DNA from 4 places in the Ruegeria sp. AN6 genome. Region 3 is predicted to be linked to each of the others. Evidence: riboswitches for the same ligand, from Rfam matches in the RefSeq annotation. Region 3 holds a riboswitch; each other region holds the start of a gene.

Region 1 (5,722 bases), on a different contig from region 3:
AATCCCGATCTAATGGCGTTGAACCAACCAACATGATCTTCAGTTGATCTGCCTATTCCATTGGATCTGATGGTTACCGCCAACGCGCGGCATCCGATCGCAGCGTATCTGCCTTACACCGTTACAAGCTGCCCACGTCGGAGTTCGAGGGTCTCGGGTGCCAACGAGCGGCGGAACGCAGGGGCATGACTGACCAATAGAATTGCCTGAGGTAATCCCTGCAAAATTTCCAGAAGCCGTGCTTCATTCTTGGCATCAAGCGCGTTGGTCGGCTCGTCCAATAGTAACGCCTCAGGCTCCATTGCGAGTACGGTGGCAAGCGTCACCAACCGTTTTTCACCACCTGAAAGTTTATGCGTGATACGGTCGCGCAGATGCATCAAATCCAGATCGCTCAGCACTTTGTCAACGATGGCAAGCGCTTCGGTCGTGCTGCGCCCAAGATTGAGCGGGCCAAAAGCGATATCTTCTGCCACGGTCGGGCAAAACAACTGGTCGTCAGGGTCTTGGAACACCAGTCCAATACGACGGCGAACCTCGTGAAAGTCGGCCTCGACACGCCTTTCCTTACCAAAGATGTTCACGCGCCCAGAAGAGGGTGCTTGAAGGCCAAGGACAATGCGAAAAAGTGTGGATTTTCCTGATCCATTTGGACCTGCAATCGACAACCGCTGGCCGGATTCAAGCCGCAGCGATGCTCCGTCCAGAACAGGGGCCTGACCCGGGTACGAAAAGCAAATGTCTTCGAGCTTAAGGATCGTCATTGAAAATCCAGAATGAGAAGGCTGACACAAATCGCACACATCATCGTGGCAAACCAATAATCCCGTCGGGTCAGGGTAAATTCCTGCAACAACAGAAGTCGGCCCGAAAACCCTCGGCACTTCATCGCGTCCAGAATGCGCTCGGAACGTTCAATGGCGCGGATCAGCATCATACCGACCAGATAACCAAAGCTGCGATAGGTGTGCCAGTTGGTGCCCGGACGGAAACCTCTGACCTTCATCGCGCCGCGCAGACGCAGGTACTCTTCGCGCAGCACCTCGATATAGCGGATCGTGAACATCAACAGATGCACAAGCACCTCCGGGCAGCGAAGTTTGTGCAATGCATGACCTAATGTGACAGGCTCCATCGACCCTACCAGGACCATCAGCGCCAGTATCACGGCGTTTGCTGTCAGCGCGATCTCAATGGCTTTCCAGAACCCCTGCCAGCTTGCCGCAAATCCAAAGAGGTTGAACATGGTGTCTCCGGGCATGGAGAATGGCAAAAGCACCAACATGAAGATGATAAAGCTGTCCATCATCGCCATATGTTTGAGAGTTCGGCGAATGGGCAACCGCGACATCAGCAACAGCCCGATCGAAACTGAAAGCGCGATCAACAATGACGGGATTGAACTTAGTGCAACGGTGAGGACGGCAAAGAGACATGTTATTACGATGCGCATCCGCGGATCCAAATCCACGATCACCCCGTAGGGCTCAATCCCACCTGCCTCGGCCAGAGTTTTGGCCTGGGGTTCCAGCGCATGTGCCATCAGGCGGCCAACTTGCGACGTGCGGCGAAATAGAACCCGACACCAAAGAGACCAACGATATACCCGATGCCCCCCAAAATACTTTGCATATCGTTATGTTCGCGATAGGCGGCAATTTCTCGGCGCAAGGGGCGGGTTTCGTCGCGCACCACTTTAGCGATCGCGGCGCGTTCTTGATCGGACAGAGACGCAACCATCACGGTTCCAACGCTTGCAACAGTCGTCGGCTGAGCACCGATCTCCTCAACCTCAGCGGCAACTCCCATGATTTCGGCCACCTCGTTTGCGGACATGGTCACTTCAGCCACATGGCCCGCGCCAAGATCGGCCTTGAAGGTATGCGCAACAGGTTTTGTGGGGATATACAAAAAGAACCCGTCCCCATCGGTAACGGTGTGACCTAGTTCAGCACCATCGGGGCCGTAGACGAAAACTTCCTGGTCGCTTGCCATATCGCCATTGGAGAACCCCAGCTCACCCTCGATCGCTTCGCCAGCGGGGAAAACCCCCGCGATGACCTTGTGTGCGAGGGCCGAAATCGGTGTGAGCATCAGTGTGGCAATAACAACCAGTTGTTTCATGTTAAAACCGCCTTTTTGAACAGTTCCGGTTTCACCTTGCGCGCCAACATCACGGCAAACCCCGTAAGCATGGCTTCTATGCCCATAACCGGTATATGGGCGAAAAACACCAGCTTAGCTGCAGGCAGGAACGCGTCACCGGACATCGCCAGTGAAATGGCAACAAACGCGGTTGTGGCTGCGATTGAGAACGCCCCCCCGATACCGGCCCAAATCGCCCCCTGAATGGGCGGGCCTCGGGCGATGAGGCGGCCAAAGATCATCCAGGTCAGTACCGCTGGCAGAGCAATGTTCACGGTATTGATCCCCAAAACGGTCAGTCCACCAAATCCAAAGAAAACAGCCTGTAGCAGTAGCCCGGCAAACAAGGCCGGAAAGGCGGCCCAACCGAGTAAAAGCCCTGCCAGGCCGTTCAGGATCAGATGCACAGAAGATGGGCCAATCGGCACATGAATCAGCGAAGCAACGAAGAAACTGGCTGACAGAACACCCGCTGTGGGAATGCGATCCAGATCCAGCGACCTCAGCCCCATTGCAATCCCGCCTGCAGCAGCGATCGCACCGCCGATTACGACAGGGTTCGAAAGAGCACCATCTACAATGTGCATAAGGATTTACTCCAGATCCCAGGCGCGGATCCAGATCACGGCATCCTGGCTCAGCTCTTTACCTTCATGCTCGGTTTTCGGACCAGAGCCCAAAGCGGCGAAACCCCAGTAACCAGCTTTGGGTACACCAAAACTGAAATAGCCATTCTCGTCCGAAATCGCGACCAGTGCACCACCTGGCAGCGGTGACACCGTCGGTGCAGCGGCGCCCGTGCCTTTCAGGTCAGGGGCGGCGGCGATGTATTCGATCTCAATCTCGACCCCTGCAACTGGTTTGCCTTTGCTCAGCACGCGACCCGTGAAAGTTGAGCCCGCAATGATGTTGTAGGGCTTGTTCAACGGCAGGATTTCTGTTGCCAGACCTTGCGGCTGATCCCAGTCGGTGGGCAATTCATTTCGGTTCAGATAGGCCTTGGTGATCTGCTGGATATAAATATCCTCAGATTCTTCGTAGTAGGGCGCAGGAACGGTCACCACCACATAGTCGCCCGAACGCTTCACCGGGACCGAGCCTTTGAACGCCTTGGCGCTGTTGTCTGGGCCGTCGAATGTGGTTTCTTCCAATGTGTCCAGCAGATCGGTTTTACTGCCGTTGTGGATCACATAGAATTCTTCCGGTTTTTCAAGCGTCATCACATGACCGGCTTCAAACGGGTGCCAGAATATCAGCTTTACCGGCACATCACCGGGTCGCTCGATCATCGTGTTTTCTGTGTATTCCAGTAGGAAATGAGTGCTCGCAAACGTAGGCATCACTGCAGCAGCTGCGGCTGCCAAAAACAATTTCTTCAAAACTCAGTCCTTCTCAGGTCGCGCCTTCCCCGGCACATATTTGGATTTGACTTGGGGAGGGCCCGCGTCCGTTCGTCGACCGAGACAAACGGATACAGCGCACACCCCGTCGCCGACAATGAGCACCCTTTCCGAGGGCGCGTGTTCGGCAGGTCTCCTGACTTGCGGGTCAAAGCGCTATGCTGGCCTTCCCGGGATAACCCAGTGGCATTGTCAGCCGCGCTCGCCGCTTACAGTTGCGGGGGCAGTTGCAGATTTGGCGCGAAGAGCACCGCACTACATTCCCTATTGCTTCCGGGGGAATCCCCCGGAACCGAACATGGCGTGTTCATGCCAGAACATGCAAAGCGCGGTCAACAATCGTTTCCGTCACTAAGCAGGCCATTTGCGAAATTAGAGTACCCTAATTCGCTCGATCAGTATCGGATCGATCCTGACAGCTTCATCACAGCCGTATTACAGCCATCTTATCTTGCGTCATGTCATGCATGGTATAGCCGATACCGCCGGTGTTGTACCCTGATTGACGGCGACCCGCGAATGGCATCCAGTCGACCCGAAAAGCAGTATGATCGTTCACCATGACGGCCGTGGCGTCCAAATACCGAACGGCATGCATTGCTGTATCCAGGGATTTGGTAAAGACCGACGCCTGAAATGCAAAAGGAAGAGCGTTTGCAGCGTCGTATGCAGCACTAAGATCATCATATTCATAAACACAAACAACCGGCCCGAAGATTTCGGAGGTGGACACACTCGCATCAGCCGGTGGGTTTAGAAGGACAGTCGGTGCATAGGTCGTTCGGCCCAGCCGTTTACCCCCTGTCATTACGCGGGCACCTCCCGCAACCGCTTCGTCTACCCATTGTTCTACTCGATCAACTTCACCCAGACGGATCAGTGGCCCACATTCCACGCTGGCGTCACGGGCATCACCCACCTTCAGCGCTGAGGCGGCTTCTGCCAACTTTCGAGCGACCGTTTCCGCCATCCCTGATGGAGCAAAAACACGCTGAACCGAGACACAAACTTGACCGGAATGATAAAATCCACCCTTGGTCAACAAGGGGATCATGGCATCAATGTCGGCTGTCTCATCGATGATAACTGGCGCCGCTCCGCCGTGCTCCAACGCGCATCGCGTCCCCGGCGCCAGCTTCGAGCGCAGCATCCACCCGACACGTGCCGATCCGATGAAAGAAAAGAATCCGACGCGCGCGTCCGTGATCATCCGTTCAGCTACATCATTTTGGCAAATCGCCAGATGGCACCACTCCTTTGGCAGGCCAGCCTCGTACAAGATGTCGACAAATGCTTCGCATGACAGTGGTGTATCAAGCGCCGGTTTGATGAGGACCGGGCATCCAGTGGCCACAGCCGGGGCCACCTGATGTACGATCAAGTTCAACGGATGGTTAAACGCGCTTGCGGCAACCACTACGCCGATGGGTTCACGCTGTGTAAAGGCAATCCGGCCCAATCCTGCTGCTGTCAGATCCATCGGTATTTCCCGACCCGCCATCTGACCGATCTCATGGATACACAGCTCGACACCATCAATGGCACGCGTCACTTCGATGCGCGCGTCAATCAAGGGTTTGCCACCTTCGCTGGCGATTAGCATCGCAAGGTCTTCCGCGCGGCTGGACATGATCCGGGCTGTATTCTTCAGAACCTCAATCCGCCTGTAAGCAGGCAACCAAGTGCCCCGATCACGGTGCAGACCGTGTGTCACATTCAGCATGACATTGATATCGTTCCAGCTTTTAACCTCGACACTGCCGATTTTCTCAAGATCAAACGGGTTCAGAACTTCAACAACATTACTCATATCAGACAGACCTTCGCCGCAAGCTCATCAATGAGGACACGTTGGTTTTCACTGTAATCGACCGGCAAGTCGATCAGATGCACACCACCTGCTTCAAACGCTTTTTCAAAAGTAGGCACCAGATCTTCTGTCCTTTCGACCCGATGACCCGTCGCACCATAGCTATTGGCGTATTGCACAAAATCAGGATTATTGAATTCCAATCCCCAATCATCAAACCCAGCATGCGACTGCTTCCAACGGATCATTCCGTACGAGCTATCATTCAGAACAGTAACAACCAGATTGAGGCCAAGACGAACGGCGGTTTCAATCTCCTGGCTGTTCATCATAAACCCTCCGTCACCGCAAATGGCCATAACCCTAC
Region 2 (5,722 bases), on a different contig from region 3:
CAAGATCCGCGATGCTCGAGTGTACTCGACGTTTAAAATGATGACGATAGGCGTTCAGCGAGGGAAGTCGTGCTTTGCGTGTAAGGGCAATCGTTGCTTCGACCGGTGAGGGCACACCTTCTGCAGGCCTTTCGAACAGAAAATCAGGTGTATTGCGCAGCGATATCCTGGCTGCGGGTTGGCGCGAGAGAGAGCGGATCATTTCCCCAAGTCCCGTTTGTTCGACGAGTCGAGGGTTGAACCGGAATCCAGTCGGCTCGACCTGAGCGCCGTCGATGACGAAACGCTCGGGGATCATTGAATGCCAACGGTACAGCAAGTTAAATTCAATCGCGATTTGGTTTGAATGATGCCAACGCTGCCAGCGGTTGACGCCGACCGGCAGATGAAAAGGCATGTTTGCCACGTGGCTGATATAGTCCTCAATCACCAGCTTGATCAGCAGCGCGATCAGAGTGCACCGCGTGGTTTGGAACACGCGCTCTTTATCCCAACCGTCAGTGCCGCGTTTCTCGCGCCAGAGAAGATCGGCAAATGTATTGTGCGCGCGCATCATCAATGTGTTGATGGCAGTATAGCCGATCGTGCCGTTGCCGTTGTCTAGGCCGGTTGCGTGAAAATCAAGCAGCCTTTGATCGACTTGTTGGCACGTCAGCTCGGGATGTGCGCGTTTCAAGGAGTTACGCAGCTTGCAAGGATCATGCAGGGGCCGCGCGGCATTATCACCCTCGGCGAGACTGCCATCAAATGGCGGGGCCAGCTTAACTCCACCGGATTGATCTTTCTGGAACAGCTTCGGTGGCCACATCTCGCCGTTCGCATCCATCCGAAACGCCAGTCGGTGGGTCATTTCGCCTGTTTCGGGGTCTCTTTCGCGCAACATATCAGTTTGAAAATCATTCAACCCGTAGATCTGGCAAAGATCGACTTCGTGGTTTGAATCAGTCTGATCAAACGGTCCGGTTGGCCCGAAGGTCCGCAGAAAGCTGTCGGTGAACCATTGCGCGACCGAGATGAAAAGAACGGTCGTGCCTTGCGGGCACGACAAGGTAAGCGGGCTGCCATCTATCTGAGTTCTTCGGCGAAACAAGTCGGCCACTTCACTTTCCGATGGCAGGATCGGCGAAGGATCTTCGGGCGTTGTGTGACGACCAATCCAACGGTTGGAATAGACGCCTGGCCAGCTGGTATAGTCCGCACCCAATGTATAGGGCCGCGGCCGGTGCACCCGCGCTGCATTCGCAAGCCTCATGGCTGAGATATAGCTTGTCGTGCGTGGTGCGATCTTGAACCCAAGATTGATAAGATCATCAATATTCAGCATCTAAATGGCTCCAATTGATCATCGGTTTGGAAAACGGGCGCGGGCGAGGCTGAGGTAAGTCTTAAGCCGGATTGCGTTGATCGGGCCCAGAGGTTTGTGCTCGGCGGTCACACGCCATGGCGAAAATGACAGGGTATCACCATCGAGCGGATCAAATTCTGCATCTTTTTCGATGGTAATATCTGCGATGGGTGTAACCGTGCGATGAAACGGGTCAAGTGGTGCGTCTGGCTTTGGATCGCAGGCCCATCTGACGCGGTTATCGAGCGGATCGAAGTCGCCATCGTTACGCGGTGGTTCGATTATACAGAACTCAAATCGATTGCCGTCACTGGCGACGTCCTGACGGAGTTTCAGGCTGATGCCGTCATGCTCGTCCACCGGTTTAGTTGCTACCTTATGTCGAACGCTGCGGGCGAGGTATCGTACTGTCAGGTCAGTCCCCAGCCGATAGGGCGTCGTTGACCAGAAATGCGCCTCGAATGGCGACTGCATGTAGTTGGAGGCAAAATCGCTCGCAGTCTGAAGGCGTCGCCTGCCTTTTTGTGTGGCAAATGCGCGAAACAGGGCCACCAACCCTCGAACGATCAGCTTCAATGACCAGCTGCGACGCTTATTTGCCGCGTGTTGTAGGGCTTGCAGTGTGGCGATCAGGCTGCTTAGCCGTTCATAATCGTCGGAAAGGTAGCTGGGGAAAGTGTCCCGATCGACAAGAACAAAGTCGAACTCATCGCTGATTTGCGAGATGTTGAGTTGTGAAAGTGCCTCGACGTCGATCAGTTTGGTGCCCGGCACATCAAATAGTTTGACCGCCATTCCATGGGCATCGGTTTTACGATCGTCCAGATGCGCACCGTTGGAAAAGCGAACTGCTGCAGAATAACTTGCTGCCTTTTCGAAAAGGCCATGGCGCAACCTTTCCGGCAGATCGTCCCGGATTGTGAAAGTGGCTTTGACACACCCATGGCTGCGCCCATGTTGCGCTCTTAACCTTCGACCTTTCCACTTCGCGATCGCTTCAAAATTCTGGTCGATGATATCGTCAACCACGTCTTCTGGTGAAGCGTTTGGCAAATAATGTGTCAACGAACCCCCTTTTCCCGAGCAAGCCCAGGCAATAATTAACCTCTACAAAGAAATCTGACAGCCAACCCCTTCTAAATGCCCGCAGATTAACCCTTTTTGGTTTTTCTTTCAAATGAAGTGACTTATGGCAGCCTTACTGCCTCATTCCTTTTGATCTCAAACAGCCGTTTTCGCATCAGAATGAAGTCTACCGGTCAATAGTTGGTAGGGTGGGATCCATCGATTTACGACTTCAAAACGGACACGGTTGGCGCCGTATTCGCTAGTATTGCGTTGGCTTACCTTCGAAGACTTAAGCTTGGAGAAAGTTATTGACGCATTTCTTGATCTCGGGCACTCAGGCAGCAGATGGTTCCCAACGATACGTCAGAGGGATGAAAAGGGAATACGGTGAGGAATGCCAAGCGGCGCCAATTCCGTAACTGCCCCCGCAACTGTAAGCGGTGAGCTATGCCAAATAGCCACTGACCCCAAGGGTCGGGAAGGTTGGCCAAGCGCGGACCCGCAAGTCAGGAGACCTGCCATCAATTGTTCAACCAACCCGGGGCGGGGCGTCCTGGAAGGAGGTATTGATGACACGTTTCACACGTGTGCACACGACTGGCAGCTCCCGTCTGCGCTTGGAAACAAGCGGAGTGAGAAATGCGAAAATCGCTGATCAATACATTGTCGACAACGTGAACCGCCGACGCGGGGTGCCCAAAGCGGTGTTCAGAATATTTAAAGCGTTACGATATAACATTACAAAAACCTTAATTGCGCAATAAACGGTGGCGAGATGACGAACAATGTTGATCATATCCTTCTTGTCTGCGCGAGCTGCAGAAGTGGCGAAAGTGCAAACAAAGTACCCCAGGCGTTGAAGCATAGATTGCCGAGGGAATTTGTGATCCGCTCTGTGAATTGTATGGCGGGTTGTGAAGGGCCAACCACCATCGGCTTTCAGGCCCGTGGCAAAGCACAATATCTATTTGGTGACATTTCTACAGATGAAGATTTGGACGCGATCGTTGAATTTGCCCATCAGTATCTGCGGAGTGGCGATGGTTGGACAAATGCCACTGATCGGCCACGGGCATTGTTCACAAAAACTCTCTCACGCCTGCCGCGTATTGAGCTTGAGGAAGCGCTATGACCAAGCAAAGCTTTCTGATTGCCGAAAATCTGGAATATTACGCGCTTAACGGAGATATCTTGTTGCAAGGCGTTTCGTTCACCTTGGACGAAGGCGCTATTCTTGCGATCGCTGGTCCGAACGGGGCAGGTAAAACTACGCTTTTGAATCTACTCTGTGGTGCCGAGGCACTGGCATTGGGGGATGTGCGTATGAATGGACAAAGCCTCAAGCACCTATCCGCAAAAGAACGCGCCCGCATGATAGCCGTTGTCAGCCAGCAGGAATTTCCTGACGGGCGTCTGTCACTGCGTGATTATGTGGCATTGGGTCAGATTCCCATTCGCGCAGATCGCTCGGCCGAAGATCATGCATGCGAACTGAACCGGATACTTGACCTCACTGATCTGGCTCCATTGGCAGAAAAGCGGATGGCTCAGCTTTCTGGGGGCGAGCGTCAGCGTGCGCATATTGCGCGCGCCTTGGCACAAAACCCCTCTTTGCTGTTTCTCGATGAACCCACCAATCATCTGGACCCAGACGCAAAGGGGCGGATGCTATCGCTGGTCGCTGATCTTGGGGTCACAGTGGTAATGATCGTGCACGATCTGGTCATGATCCCTGAATTCGCTACACATGTTGCTTTGATGAAATCCACGCGCCTGACCGGATTTGGCACGGTCGCCGAAGTTCTGACGCCCGAACGGGTCCGTGAAACCTTTGGCGTGGATTATCTGTGCTTTCACCATGAGGGTCGCGTGATACCGGCTCTTGATATCCGAAGAACCACTGTTTCTACATAAACTCAGGAGAATATTGATGAAACACATCTGGTCCGTGGCTTTGGTCACTGCCATTGCAAGCAGCGCTGCAGCGCAGGAAGTCACCGTGGACAATTGCGGCGAACCCCTTGTGTTTGAGACGTTGCCGGAACGGTTGGTCGTGCATGACATGAACATGACGGATATGGCTTTTGCTTTGGGGCTACAGGACAAGATCGTCGGCCTCACCGGGATCACCGGCTGGTACAAGACCAGCCCGGAATTCGATACCTTGCGGGGTGACATTCCGGAGCTCGCGCCGAAATACCCCACTGTTGAGAATCTCGTCGCAGCGGACCCAGATTTGTTTTTCGCGGGCTGGTATTATGGAATGAAACCGGGTGGGGATGTGACACCAAACACATTGGAACCCTTCGGGATCAAAACCATGATCCTGACAGAAAGCTGTGTGCATTTGGACAAGGATCGCCCCGAGTCTAGCATGGACCTGCTGTTTGACGATGTTCTGCGTCTTGGCAAGGTTATGCAGGTCGAGGACAAGGCCGAGGCGCTAGTGAGTGAATGGAAAGACGAATTGGCCGCGATCGAAGCGCAAACGACCGAGCTGCCGAAGCCTCGAGTTTTCTTGTTGGATGGTCCGGCGGATGCACCGTTCACTGCTGGGAAGTTTGCCATTCCCGATGCTATGATCGCTGCGGCGGGTGGTGAGAATGTCACCCATGACATGGATACAAGCTGGGGCCGTAGTTCCTGGGAAGCCGTGGCCGCATCTAACCCCGAATTCCTGGTGCTGCTGGATTATCAGACCGGCAACGGCGCAGCAGATACCTTCAAATTCCTGCAAGAGCATCCGGTGATGTCGCAGACAGATGCCGTCAAGAATGAGCGTTGGATCGGCTTGCGGTACGAAGAATTGACACCTGGCCCCGCAAATATTGAGGCAATCTCGAAAATGGCTCAAGCGATGCATCCGGGCCTCAACTGATATGGGCCGATTTGGCCTAACACTTCTGCTGGGGGCGGCTATTTTGGCCGCCCTTGTGCTGGTTTCCACGATTTGCGGAACCACCTCGATCCCGGTGTCTGAGACATTTACCGCTATTATGCGTGGCACGGGTATCGACGACGGCGAGATGTCTCCGATGCACCGGATCGTGTTTGATCTCAGGTTGCCCCGTGCATTGTTCGCCGCTGTGATAGGCGCTGGACTTGGTATCGTTGGCGTTGTCCTACAAACCACGACTCGCAACGATCTTGCCGACCCATTTCTCTTTGGCTTGTCTTCGGGGGCCGCCGCAGGTGCGGTGTTTGTCATCACCGTAACCGGAGATGTGCTGGGTTTTTGGACACTGCCGCTCGCCGCCTTCTGCGGAGGGCTCGTCGCGTCGGGCGTTGTATTGGCCCTGGTTCACGGTT
Region 3 (5,722 bases):
CCGGGTTCCATGCCATCCCTGAATTCCGCATATTCGGGGTTGCGCTCAATCATTGAAGCAGTTGGCGTCCAATGTGGCCACTCAACTTTGCGCCGGATAACATAGGTTCCGGGCTCGTAAAGATTCCCGCGCGCGATCGCTACTCCATAACGCATTGCGGTCCCTTCCTCCTCGATATGATAGAGATAGCGCGCGACTGCATCGACATGGATATCACCGGGAACCAGACCATCATTCGCCGCGACGCGTCGTGGCAAAAACCGCTCATGTACGCCCCACGGATTTGAAGTTGATGGATTGTAACCAAATGGAGTGACTTGGCTGTCCCAATAGTCCTTTTGCGACGCGGTTGGCCACGTCTTGGCAATCAAAGGACTGGCCGCAGACGCCGAAAACAGTGCCGTGGTGGTTTGAATGAAATGACGCCTTGTCAGCATTGGTCTCGTCCCGGTTCACAAGTGTAATGTGCATGCTTCGCAATTTTGCGATCAAATTCCAATTATAGAGCCTCTAGCAGCTAGAGCTTCAAGAGGTTTCAGGTAACGCTTAGTTTATCCAGTCGATCAGGTGCGCGGTGGCGTGAACTCTGATTTGATCGAGTTTGCTTTGGACTGGGTCAAAAAAGCAATGGAAAGAACCGAAATGCCCATTGTAGTTGCTTCATGTTTTCGGTTTCCGACGATGCAAGCCAAAGGAACAAGACGGGAATTCGGCGCGGCTTTGCAACAGCTTATCTGTCCTTGGATACAGAGCGGCAAAAACCCGCGCGCACGCTGTACTTGCCGCTTAGACCCGCTGAATCCGCGTAGTTGTCTTCTCAGCCAGGAATGTCAATCAGGAGTCATCGCCGTCAGGCTGCACGGTCACTTTGGCCTCCACGGGCACACCCTCAACCATCAGAGGGCTGTGGCTGTTGCCATTGAGAGAAACTTTTACTTCAACATCGCCATCGGGGAGCGACGGAAGGTGTAACCAATTGGCATAAAGGCGGCCCAGCTTTTCGCCGTTGATATAAACATGCGCGTGACCTTCGCCTGGAACGTCAGCCGTGGAGGCATTTTCCGGAGCAAAGCGAAAGTTCTGCGGTGTCACACGCAGATTCCAGCCCGCCATAGGATCCTTAATCATCTGGATCGCCACACTGGGGGCGTCGCTGTCGGCAGGCAGATTAGTGGCAGCGGAGTGGTCGTGCGCTGCCATCTCCATGTTGCCGCCGTGTTGGGCCGGGTCAGTATGGTCATGGCTCTCAAAGGTGCTACCGCTGCTGGCGGCAATCACAAAGCCAGCACCGCCGCCAAAGACAAGTCCGATGGCAAAGAGAGCAAGAGAACGGGACATCTTGTCATCCTCAATAAAAAAAACCCGCCGGTGTAACCAGCGGGGTAGCAATGGAGGAGCGCGATCAGACTGCAGCGCCTGCGCGCTTGCCTTCTGTCTGCCAGAAGTGGCCGGTGAAACTGCCTAAGAGTGCCCAGGCGGCCATGCCGATGCCGAAGGCCCGGGCAGCAAAAAGCGCCCCGATCTCGGTCGGAACCGGCCCAGAGAAACTCTCAGGCTCAGGGGCCCCGATAATATGCGGTACCATTAGCAGCACGGCCGCAATCAGGTAGCTTACCAGGTTACCTCCAAAGGCAATCAGCCACATGGCTACGCCGGCTGCGGCAACGGTGACCGTCCACCAGATCTGACGCACTCCCACATCTGCTGCCGCTACGCCGGGAACTTCTGGAGCCAGTGACAAGCCAGGAGCAAAGTGGAAGGCGACAAAGCCCGCAAGACCCCAAAGCAGGCCGGTGCGGCCGTTGATCTCATGCCCCTGACGTTCGGCTACTGACATCAGCGCCGCCAGGACTAGCGCATAGCCGGTGTAGGTAAGCATGGTGAAGATAATGCTGAGACCATCGCGCATCGGCTCGGCGAACATGCCGGGCAGGTCGGGATGCGCAGTTACGGGATCAGCGCCAAAATGCACCAGGTCGCCGCCCTCATAGAGCTCGGCGTGAAGTAGCACTGGCTGCACGAAATACAACTGCAGAAGGGCGGCAATCAGCCCCGCTGCTGCACCAGCGAACAAGCCGCTGGTCAGAATACGACTGAACATTGTTTTAGTGGCAGGGGAAGCCAGTTGCGTGGCGCACATCATGAGCCGCGTCATGCAGGCCAGAAGCCTGAACATGGCCAGTCACGGTAATGATCCCTAGACCCAGAACCACGGCGAATACTGCAGGCAGAAAGGATGCGCCAGCGGCGGATGCCTTGATCGTTTTTGTCGTCATTTTAATCCTCCTCGCCGTCACACCCGACGGCATATGTTGTGTCCATCCTACGGCCGGTCTCCTGACTCGCAGGTCACAGCAGACTTCCCCCTTCCCAGCGCCATTACGCCAGTGGTATTGGAAGGCCGCTCGCCGCTCACAGTCGCGGGGGCGGTCAAGGCTTCAGTGCGGTAGTTTGGTGCACCGTCCTCATTCCCGTTTCAGTCCCAGTGCGTAGGCACCTTTGGACACCGTAGAAGCCTTTATTGTTCCATAGTGCTTTGTTCCGTCAAGTACGAAAGCGACATCATAGTATTCTGCAGCGGTCAATCTTAGGTAATGGCAGGCTTGGTTTAGATTTTAGCCGTTCAGTGCAGAAGGCTAAGTCGAAAAACACAAACTGTAAGCTGAAAACTCGACACCGGAGCTTTGGTCGGCAAGTTGCATGTTGGCTATCTTTTTTGTGCCGGTATACGTGCAATCGCCTTGAAACGTAGCTTACCTAGCTTCCTGGCGTCAGCGAAGTCGCCGTCAGTACTGTCCTCATACATCCGCATGAAGATCATTATGTCCGGAAGATCGACAACCGTAACCTCACCGAAAAGATAGGCGGTCTTGCCGCTTTGTCGCACCGCCAACGTCTGTGGTCGGTGACAACCGGACATGCAATCCACTTGCTGCAACTCGGCTTGCACCCCCGATGCCTCCAGCGTTGCGGCTAATTGATCATAAAGGGTGGAATCCGCGTCGCGGCAGGTTCTGCAAAGCGTGAGGTTAGGTAGGCACATGCGTCAGGCTGATCCTTGATCGAGAACTTCCATCTGAGATTTCATATTTGCTGGTCGGTTGTTAGCTCAGTTTCAATACGTGTTTTGACTCTAAGTCTGGAAAAGAGTCCATACTCAGGCAGGAAGGACACATGAGCCCTAGCCCTCGAAAACTTTGCAAATACACCGAGTGCGAGACGGGGATTTGGCAGGGCGAAGAAGCAACCATCAGACGAAAAAATTTTTAAGTTTCTACGTGAGACTGAGCTGAAGCAGGTGGTAGGCGATGAAGTGGAAACAGCTCACGCGAAACATCTTTGTTCTTCAATAATCTGAAACAGCATTGCCTCCGGGATCGGCTCGCCATGACACGCCTATTTTCAGGTCCGCGCGCACCGCGCCTCCCAAGGCGAATTCCGAGACGCGACAGGTTCTTGTTGCGCGTAACTAGGTTCGTTCTATCGTCAATTACAGTCTAGATCCGGGACATATAGCGGGGTTCGTGCTTGATGGTTACCTTTCGGTTACCACGACCGATCATGGGACTGAATGCGTAGCGACAACCGACGACATTCAAAAGGAAGTACGCTGATGCGAAACGCCTCGGCATTAACAACTTTTCTGTCTGCGTCACTACAACCGAGGATCGCCCATGCCGCCATCGGTTCTCGCCGCAACCCGGTGTGATGGGTGTTGTGATAACGGCATATCTCCGGGTGCAGCCAGTCTTCGAACTCCTCCAATGTCATCGACGCAGTGCCGGAGCCGTCGCATTTCCCCTTATCCTTGGGGGATAATTGCGTTCTTCCCTAAAGTAGATGAACGGCCTCCATGGTCGTCCTAATCAGGCGTTCGATATCTTCGCCGTAACGCGCTCGACCCGGTGGCCTTTACTTGACGGAGATACTCCAATCTGAGCGGGTCAAATGGAAGGTTTCGCTGCGGAAACGCGCCCATTGTCTACGTGTATGGCTTGCGGAATCCCAACAGTAGGCCAATACGACACCTCCGAGATATCTGGCGCGCGGATCGAATTCGTTCACACGCAATGGTGCAAACACAAGCAGATGGACGAGTCGGACTGAGCATCGAAACTCAACTATGCGCCCAGAACAATGCAGGTCGTGACATCAATTGCGAGAGGCAACCAATGTCTACCCAATGGTTTAGCCGCTAGAAACCTGTACCCAACGATCAGGGTGAATCGGGTCCTGTATTCGTAGGAAAAGATACCTTGTTTCCTTCCACGTTTTGATCCTGTTGGTAACATTGTCCAGAACCAAATCGCCTTCACTCGAGCGATAGACTAGAACAGCATGGCCATTGCGATTGGTGTCCAAGACGGTCGCGATTAGTAGCTTCGTAGGATCCACACCGTTCTGCACAAGTTCAAACTTCTTTTGCAAAGCGAAGTCTTCGCAATCTCCTGACCCTTGCGTCGGCAGTGTCCAGTATTCCTTTGTCCCGTATTGGCTTTGATCCGAAACGGCACGGATTCTCCGATTGACGCGCGTGTTGATCGTTTTAACGATCTGATTTTCTTGTGCCACGGACAGACCAGAACTACGAGCGCTCGCGCACGCCCAAGAGTAATCTTTGCATAGTGTTTTGGCACCGGATGGCGCTTCAATCTTTCTGTCAAGACCGATCGAGGGAAGCTCAGAGGCTTGTAATGTAGCGGCAGACACAAAAAAGCTGCATATAAAACAGATCATTGGGAGATAACCCAGCAGGTTTTTCGATAACATTCTCTGAACTAACGTGGGATTTGTCATATCTGCCTTCTCCATGCTCGTTCCTCGAAGGTATCCAAACTTCCGGGGCCAATGTATTTTATTCCAAGCCTTCATGTGCCTTGAGGCATTGCAACTGCTTCTTAGCCTCTAGGGGTAAAGCGGCAAAAATTTGCAGATTCTTTGGTATTTCTTCCTTAGTTGACAGCATCAGAGCATCCACGCCATCACCAGTCCGGCATAGCTAACAGCGCGAACTAGAGGGTAAGCTGATCGCAATTCTCTCATTCAACAAAAATACAACACAGATCGGCCGTCATCGCTTAAGGTTACGAAATACTGGGACAATGAAGCCGCTCCTCCCCAAACTGAGACAGGCAGTTTCGGTTTTTCCGGGCGCTGCAATTAGTGACCGCTAATGACATCTTTGACGACAGGCTCGTTGAGCAACGCCGTTAGCAGGGGGCATGCTGCTCCTTCAGTACAGGTCTGCACAAGTTCTACCAATGCTTGCTCCAGCCGTTGGAGAGCGGCGATCTTTGACCTGACCTTGTCGAGATGTTTTGTTGCGACGTCTTCGGCGTCACGACAGGCTTGCTCCGGCGCTTTGGACAATTCGCGAAGTGCGCATGCATCCTGAATAGTGAAGCCAAGATCGCGGCAGCGTTTGATGAATCTGAGCTCGGATATTTCCCGTTCCGTGTAAGCGCGGCGCCCCGAGGCGGTTCGACCGGTTTTCTCGACTATGCCTTCCCGTTCGTAGTAGCGGATCGTCTCGACCGACAGGCCGGTCAATCTCGCCACTTCGCCAATCGCAATCATGTGATGACCTTTCCCTTGAACCTGTAGCCACTACAGGATGCATATTGTCGGTCATGATGTCGAATTTCGCAAACCGCACGAAGCAAAAATCGAGGAAGCCGAACCGGCTTCCGCTCAAGATCGTCAAAGTCGGAGAAAGCAGACT
Region 4 (5,722 bases), on a different contig from region 3:
AGGCGTCGCAGCACAGTTAATCGCGGCCAATGTGGATGTGCTGTTCATCGTCAGTTCCTGCAATGCCGACTTCAACCTGCCCCGACTAGAGCGCTATCTTGCGCTGGCCCATCAGGCAGGCAGCTATCCGGTGATCGTTCTGACCAAGTCGGACACCTGCGACAACGCTATTGCTTATGTCGAACAGGCCCAGTCACTGGCCCCGTTTCTGACAGTTTTGGCCGTAAATGCCTTGGATCAGTCCGATATCGAACAGGTCCTGTCGTGGTGCCCGAAAGGACAGACCAGCACCCTGGTCGGATCTTCTGGCGTTGGCAAGACGACACTCACCAACGGGATGACCGGGCAGGATCAAGCCACCGCAAGCATTCGCGAAGATGATGCGCGTGGCAGGCACACAACAACAGCGCGTGCGCTACATCGAATGAGCAACGGAGGTTGGTTGATCGATACACCCGGCATGCGTGCGTTACGCCTGTTGGACGCGCAAGAGGGTGTGGACGAGGTGTTCTCTGATATCTCGGACCTGAGCATGAACTGTCGATTCTCAGATTGTCAGCACAACACCGAGCCCGGCTGTGCGATACAGGCTGCAATCGAAACCGGGGCACTTGATCCCGCACGGCTGGACCGATGGCGCAAGCTGCGTCGCGAAGATCAGCACAATTCGGCTTCGGTGGCGCAGGCACGCTCACGCGATAAAGCGTTTGGAAAAATGGTGCGCAGCGTGATGCACGAGAAAAAATCCCGCAAGGGACTTTGACCTTTCTGGGCACCGGTTACCGGTGCCCAGCTTTTCAGGAGATCAACCGGGGCCAAACGGCAGCGTTTCGCCGGGCAAACGCGCCGATATGGCCGACTTCGGATAACCCGAATTCATTTGCCGAAAGCAGATGGCGCCGCGCACCTGAAACATAGAGATCGGCAAGCCGCCAAACCGCCTGGGGGGGCACAACCTGATCATCCTCAAAGGCGAATATGTCAACTTGCCTGCCCATGTCGGCCCAGCGGTTAGCCGGCAAGGTATCTCCGATTTCGGGTACATAGCTTTGGGGCGCTGTGCACCATTTGCGCCATTGCCAGTAAACTTGGGAAGGCAGATTTGTTCCAAAACCCAAAGCCTTCCCAGGCAAATACCCGAGCGCATTTACCGCCAGGGGCGCATGACCGTACCAGAACAACGTCGCCAAAGCGCGGTAAGGCCAAGGATGATCCTTCAGCGTTACCAGACCGGAACAGACACAGATCATCCTGTCGATCTGATCGATATCGGGTTGGACCGGACCAAACATCCCGCCCAAAGAATGCCCGATACTCCAAAGCTTAGCCTGTGGAAACCTCCGCCGCATTTCGGTCCGTGCAGCCGGAATGTCGATCAGCGCCCAATCCGCCATGGTGACACGCGATTGCTTTTGTGAGCCTGTCAGAGAGTGACCAAAATCCCTGTAGTCATAGGTAAGGCAGGCCATGCCGTGCGCTTTTGCAAGCCAACTTGCGAAATGCTGGTAGTAATCTCTGGGCACACCGGTTGCGCCGTTGATCACAACAACTTTGTCTGGTTTTGCGACAGGGTGATAGAGCCGTGCCGACAGTATTGCCGGGCCGGACTGAAACTGAATGTCCTCGGTGACAACCGCTTGCTGTGTGTCCAACATGGTGCCCTCTGAAATCAACTGAACCGATCAGTTCACCCAAGGCGCGCCGAGTCAAGGTTGACGTGGCTGGACCGTGCGTCACATGCCATCATCAATCTTCTTGACTCCCGAACGATTGTACCGCTAGCGATGACGTGATGGTTCTCGCGCCCAACTGGGCCGGGATGAAAAGGGAACACGGTGCGGTTCTGCCCGGATAAAACCGGAACGAACCCAGTCCGAGACTGCCCCCGCAACTGTAAGCGGAGAGCGATGTCGAAATGCCACTGGCCTTGAAGGTCGGGAAGGTCGGCAAAGCAATGACCCGCAAGTCAGGAGACCTGCCATCAAATCGAAACTGAAACTCGGGCGGGGTGTCCGGGCAGGGCAAGACCGCATGCATGCTGTCCCTCCTGATTGATGCCCCTGCCCTGCGCGGAGGGCGCATGAATGATCTGGAAGACCAACACGCATAAATTCTCGGCAACAATTTGCCAACGGACCGGGAAAAACTGCCCCGCTTTGGCACGAATGGCACGGGCACTGGCCACTTCGGTTGGAAAAGCTGGCCCCACTACCACCGCAGGATTCGGAATCGAAGGAAGCTGCGATTTGACTCATTGCGCTAGTGGGTGCACCGCCCGATTTCGCTCCGGTCCCGAAGAAACCCGAGTGTTCTGTGATGCGGATTCAGACGTCGCGATCGACCATCTGGACAGCTATGCAGACCTGATGTTTGGCACGGACTCGCACCCCATCCCTGCAGGCACCTTGTCCCGACCGCCTTGCGCGATGCTGGAAGTGTTAACCCTGGGCGGAAGTACTCGGGCGCAGGCTGAATACCGTCCGTCGGCTTGATCGCTATTCGGCTACCAAGACACTGGCAGGCGCAGTCGCCCAGCGCAGCTGCGCGTCGGTTTCAACTGCACATGGGCGTATCGCTCGCAACCTTTTCAATGCCTCGTCCGGGTGCTCTCCACACTCGACCATCAAGCGTAATACAGCCATACCAGAGCGGCCACATCCGCCTTTGCAGTGGATTAGTACCCGGCCTCCACCCGATAATGCGTGGCGAGCGGACTCGCTGGCATCCACCCAGCGCATATCAATGTCGTCGGAGGGTATACCGTAATCCTCGACTGGCAGATGAACCCAGCGACAAGCGCGGCTGCGAACATCGGCCCCAAAATCCCTGGCGCCATCAAGGATCATCTCGACCTCGGTAGTCATTGACAGAATAAGGCCGGGCTTCCATCCGGTAACCGCATCAAGATCACCGGAATAGTCTCCTCCTCGCCCTGGCATTGAAGTTAACGCAAGCGTGCCCCCGCCCACTTGAAGTGCATGGATAACAATCTGAGCCATTCTACGCTCCCCCCGAAACGCTGATCAGAAAATCTTTCTGGCTGGTCTTAGACTGTACGATATTAACCGCGTCGGCCGGCAATCCAAAATGAAAATCCTCGCGGCTTGCTGTGGACGCGGGCAGCGGGGGCCTCTACGCTGCGGCGTAACTCGAATCCGACAGAGCAGACATGACCGATACGCCAAGCCCCGCCTACCAGGTTCTTGCCCGCAAATACCGTCCTGAAACCTTTGCCGATCTGGTCGGTCAGGACGCGATGGTACGCACACTGAAAAACGCGTTCGAGGCGGACCGGATCGCTCAGGCCTTTATCATGACCGGCATCCGTGGCACCGGTAAAACAACCACAGCCCGGATCATCGCGAAGGGGATGAATTGCATCGGGCCTGATGGCGAAGGTAAACCCACCACAGAACCCTGCGGTCAGTGCGAGCATTGCATAGCCATCATGGAAGGCCGCCACGTCGATGTGATGGAGATGGACGCCGCCAGCCGGACTGGTGTGAACGACATCCGTGAAATCATCGACAGTGTCCGCTACCGTGCCGCCAGCGCACGCTACAAGATTTACATTATCGACGAGGTCCACATGCTATCGACCAGCGCTTTCAACGCGCTGCTCAAGACGCTTGAGGAACCACCCGAGCATGTGAAATTCATCTTCGCCACGACCGAGATCCGCAAGGTCCCGGTCACGGTTTTGTCGCGCTGCCAACGTTTCGATCTGAGGCGGATCGAACCCGAAGATATGATCGGCCTGTTGCGCAAGATCGCTGAATCCGAGAAAGCACAGATCGCCGATGACGCATTGGCGCTAATCACCCGAGCCGCCGAAGGATCCGCCCGTGACGCAACCTCGCTGTTGGATCAGGCGATTTCGCACGGTGCGGGTGAAACCAGCGCAGATCAGGTGCGCGCCATGCTCGGGTTGGCGGATCGGGGTCGGGTGCTGGATCTGATGGACATGATCCTGCGCGGTGATGCGGCCGGTGCTTTGACCGAACTTAGCGGACAATATGCAGAAGGTGCTGATCCTCTGGCTGTGCTCCGCGATCTGGCTGAGATCACCCATTGGGTTTCGGTGGTCAAAATCACCCCTGATGCCGCCGAAGATCCAACCGTTTCACCCGACGAACGTGCCCGAGGCCAACAGATGGCCGAAGCGCTGCCAATGCGTGTTCTGACCCGCATGTGGCAAATGCTGCTCAAAGCTCTGGAAGAGGTCTCGGCTGCACCCAACGCCATGATGGCTGCAGAAATGGCTGTGATCCGCCTGACCCATGTGGCCGACCTGCCAAGTCCGGAAGAACTGATCAAGCGCTTAAAGGATGCACCTCCACCCCCCAATGGCGGGCCAGGATCGGGCATCGGAGTGCCAGGCCAGGCGAGCCCTGCGCCACAGGCCTCTGCCCGACCGGCCTATACCTCTTCAGCCATCGGTGGGAATGCAGGCGGACCGAGTGCTGCTCTGGCTCAGGACGTACAGGCAGCACTAGCGCGGTATCCCACTTTTGAACATATGGTTGAATTAATCCGTGCCAACCGGGATGTGAAACTGTTGGTCGAGGTCGAAAACGGGGTACGCCTCGTGTCGTACCAACCGGGACGGATTGAATTTACCCCGACCGACAATGCCCCGACCGATCTATCTCAACGGTTGGGTGCATCGCTGCAGCGCTGGACGGGTAACCGTTGGGCAGTATCGATTGTCTCAGAAGGCGACGCTCCGACAATTGCGGAAGTTCGGGATGCTGCTGATCTGGCTCTCAAAGCCGAAGCGGAAAAGCATCCACTGGTGCAAGCGGTTCTGAGTCATTTCCCGAAAGCGCGGATCAGAAGCATCGAAACAGCCGAGCAACGCGCTGCTCAGGTCGAAACTGAAGCCCTGCCCGAAGTAGATGACGAATGGGATCCGTTCGAGGAAGACTGATCCTGTAAGCGATCTCCTCAATTCAGCCAGGTGCTCCCGTGCCGCCACGGCTCCTCGGCTGACGCCGACGATCCTGCCCGGGCCAAACCGAGGAAAGGTCTTGTCAAAGGTCTTGACGACGGGCGGGAGTGTCCTGACCTCTTGTGTCGCGCGGTTACGCTTCGTATCTAGGCCTCAAATCGAGTGACAGGAGATTACCGATGCTTAAAGGACTCGGCGGCCTGGGTGACATGGCCAAAATGATGAAATCTGCACAGGACTTGCAGAGCAAGATGACCGAGATGCAGGAAGAGCTGAACAACCTGATGGTTGTCGGTGAATCTGGCGCCGGGCTGGTCAAAGCCACCGCGACTGCCAAGGGTGAGTTAAAAGGTCTGGATATCGACCCGTCGATCTTCAACGGCGATGACAAGGAAGTGGTCGAGGATCTCATCCTCGCTGCGATCAAGGACGCCCAGACCAAGGCGCAGGAGCGCTCGCAGGCTGAAATGGCCAAGCTGACCGAAAGCATGGGTCTGCCCGCAGACATCAAGCTGCCGTTCTGATACACCCTCCTGACGGATCAATGGCCGGGGCTTACTTACCCGGCCTCTTTGCAGGAGCTTCGCGGTGAGTTCGAACAGCGACATCGACAATCTGATCGACCTTATGGCCAAGCTGCCCGGCCTCGGCCCTCGCTCGGCCCGACGCGCCGTCCTGCACCTGATCCGCAAACGCGCCCTGCTTCTAACGCCGCTTTCAGATGCCATGCAGCAGGTGGCTGTCACTGCCCGTGAATGCCTAAACTGCGGC

Evidence for each region. Region 3 has a riboswitch for cobalamin ahead of ACR0MQ_RS17485 (CbtB domain-containing protein). Riboswitches for the same ligand answer to the same signal wherever they lie in the genome.
Region 1: it holds a riboswitch for cobalamin, as region 3 does, so the genes downstream of both, ACR0MQ_RS16310 (DUF4198 domain-containing protein) here and ACR0MQ_RS17485 (CbtB domain-containing protein) in region 3, are expected to answer to the same signal.
Region 2: it holds a riboswitch for cobalamin, as region 3 does, so the genes downstream of both, ACR0MQ_RS10970 (DUF1636 family protein) here and ACR0MQ_RS17485 (CbtB domain-containing protein) in region 3, are expected to answer to the same signal.
Region 4: it holds a riboswitch for cobalamin, as region 3 does, so the genes downstream of both, ACR0MQ_RS11580 (hypothetical protein) here and ACR0MQ_RS17485 (CbtB domain-containing protein) in region 3, are expected to answer to the same signal.

Annotation. Positions count from the first base shown of each region.
Region 1 is NZ_JBQFWR010000011.1:19,980-25,701, forward strand. Features, by position in the region: gene ACR0MQ_RS16285 (glycosyltransferase family 2 protein) at 1-36, shown strand, start outside; gene ACR0MQ_RS16290 (ABC transporter ATP-binding protein) at 114-764, opposite strand; gene cbiQ (cobalt ECF transporter T component CbiQ) at 761-1,543, opposite strand; gene ACR0MQ_RS16300 (cobalt ABC transporter permease) at 1,543-2,124, opposite strand; gene cbiM (cobalt transporter CbiM) at 2,121-2,732, opposite strand; gene ACR0MQ_RS16310 (DUF4198 domain-containing protein) at 2,739-3,524, opposite strand; cobalamin riboswitch at 3,655-3,857, opposite strand; gene ACR0MQ_RS16315 (aldehyde dehydrogenase family protein) at 3,970-5,355, opposite strand; gene ACR0MQ_RS16320 (acetolactate synthase large subunit) at 5,352-5,722, opposite strand, start outside.
Region 2 is NZ_JBQFWR010000005.1:238,301-244,022, reverse strand. Features, by position in the region: gene ACR0MQ_RS10980 (peroxidase family protein) at 1-1,324, opposite strand, end outside; gene ACR0MQ_RS10975 (catalase family protein) at 1,343-2,410, opposite strand; cobalamin riboswitch at 2,743-2,950, shown strand; gene ACR0MQ_RS10970 (DUF1636 family protein) at 3,189-3,545, shown strand; gene ACR0MQ_RS10965 (ABC transporter ATP-binding protein) at 3,542-4,327, shown strand; gene ACR0MQ_RS10960 (ABC transporter substrate-binding protein) at 4,344-5,291, shown strand; gene ACR0MQ_RS10955 (FecCD family ABC transporter permease) at 5,293-5,722, shown strand, end outside.
Region 3 is NZ_JBQFWR010000012.1:114,698-120,419, reverse strand. Features, by position in the region: gene ACR0MQ_RS17500 (L,D-transpeptidase) at 1-437, opposite strand, end outside; gene ACR0MQ_RS17495 (hypothetical protein) at 835-1,338, opposite strand; gene ACR0MQ_RS17490 (CbtA family protein) at 1,403-2,101, opposite strand; gene ACR0MQ_RS17485 (CbtB domain-containing protein) at 2,106-2,276, opposite strand; cobalamin riboswitch at 2,311-2,526, opposite strand; gene ACR0MQ_RS17480 (DUF1636 family protein) at 2,708-3,043, opposite strand; gene ACR0MQ_RS17475 (transglutaminase-like cysteine peptidase) at 4,189-4,812, opposite strand; gene ACR0MQ_RS17470 (MerR family transcriptional regulator) at 5,161-5,577, opposite strand.
Region 4 is NZ_JBQFWR010000006.1:101,525-107,246, forward strand. Features, by position in the region: gene rsgA (ribosome small subunit-dependent GTPase A) at 1-763, shown strand, start outside; gene ACR0MQ_RS11575 (alpha/beta hydrolase family protein) at 798-1,655, opposite strand; cobalamin riboswitch at 1,777-1,997, shown strand; gene ACR0MQ_RS11580 (hypothetical protein) at 2,085-2,492, shown strand; gene ACR0MQ_RS11585 (phosphatase domain-containing protein) at 2,496-2,999, opposite strand; gene ACR0MQ_RS11590 (DNA polymerase III subunit gamma/tau) at 3,170-4,930, shown strand; gene ACR0MQ_RS11595 (YbaB/EbfC family nucleoid-associated protein) at 5,131-5,475, shown strand; gene recR (recombination mediator RecR) at 5,540-5,722, shown strand, end outside.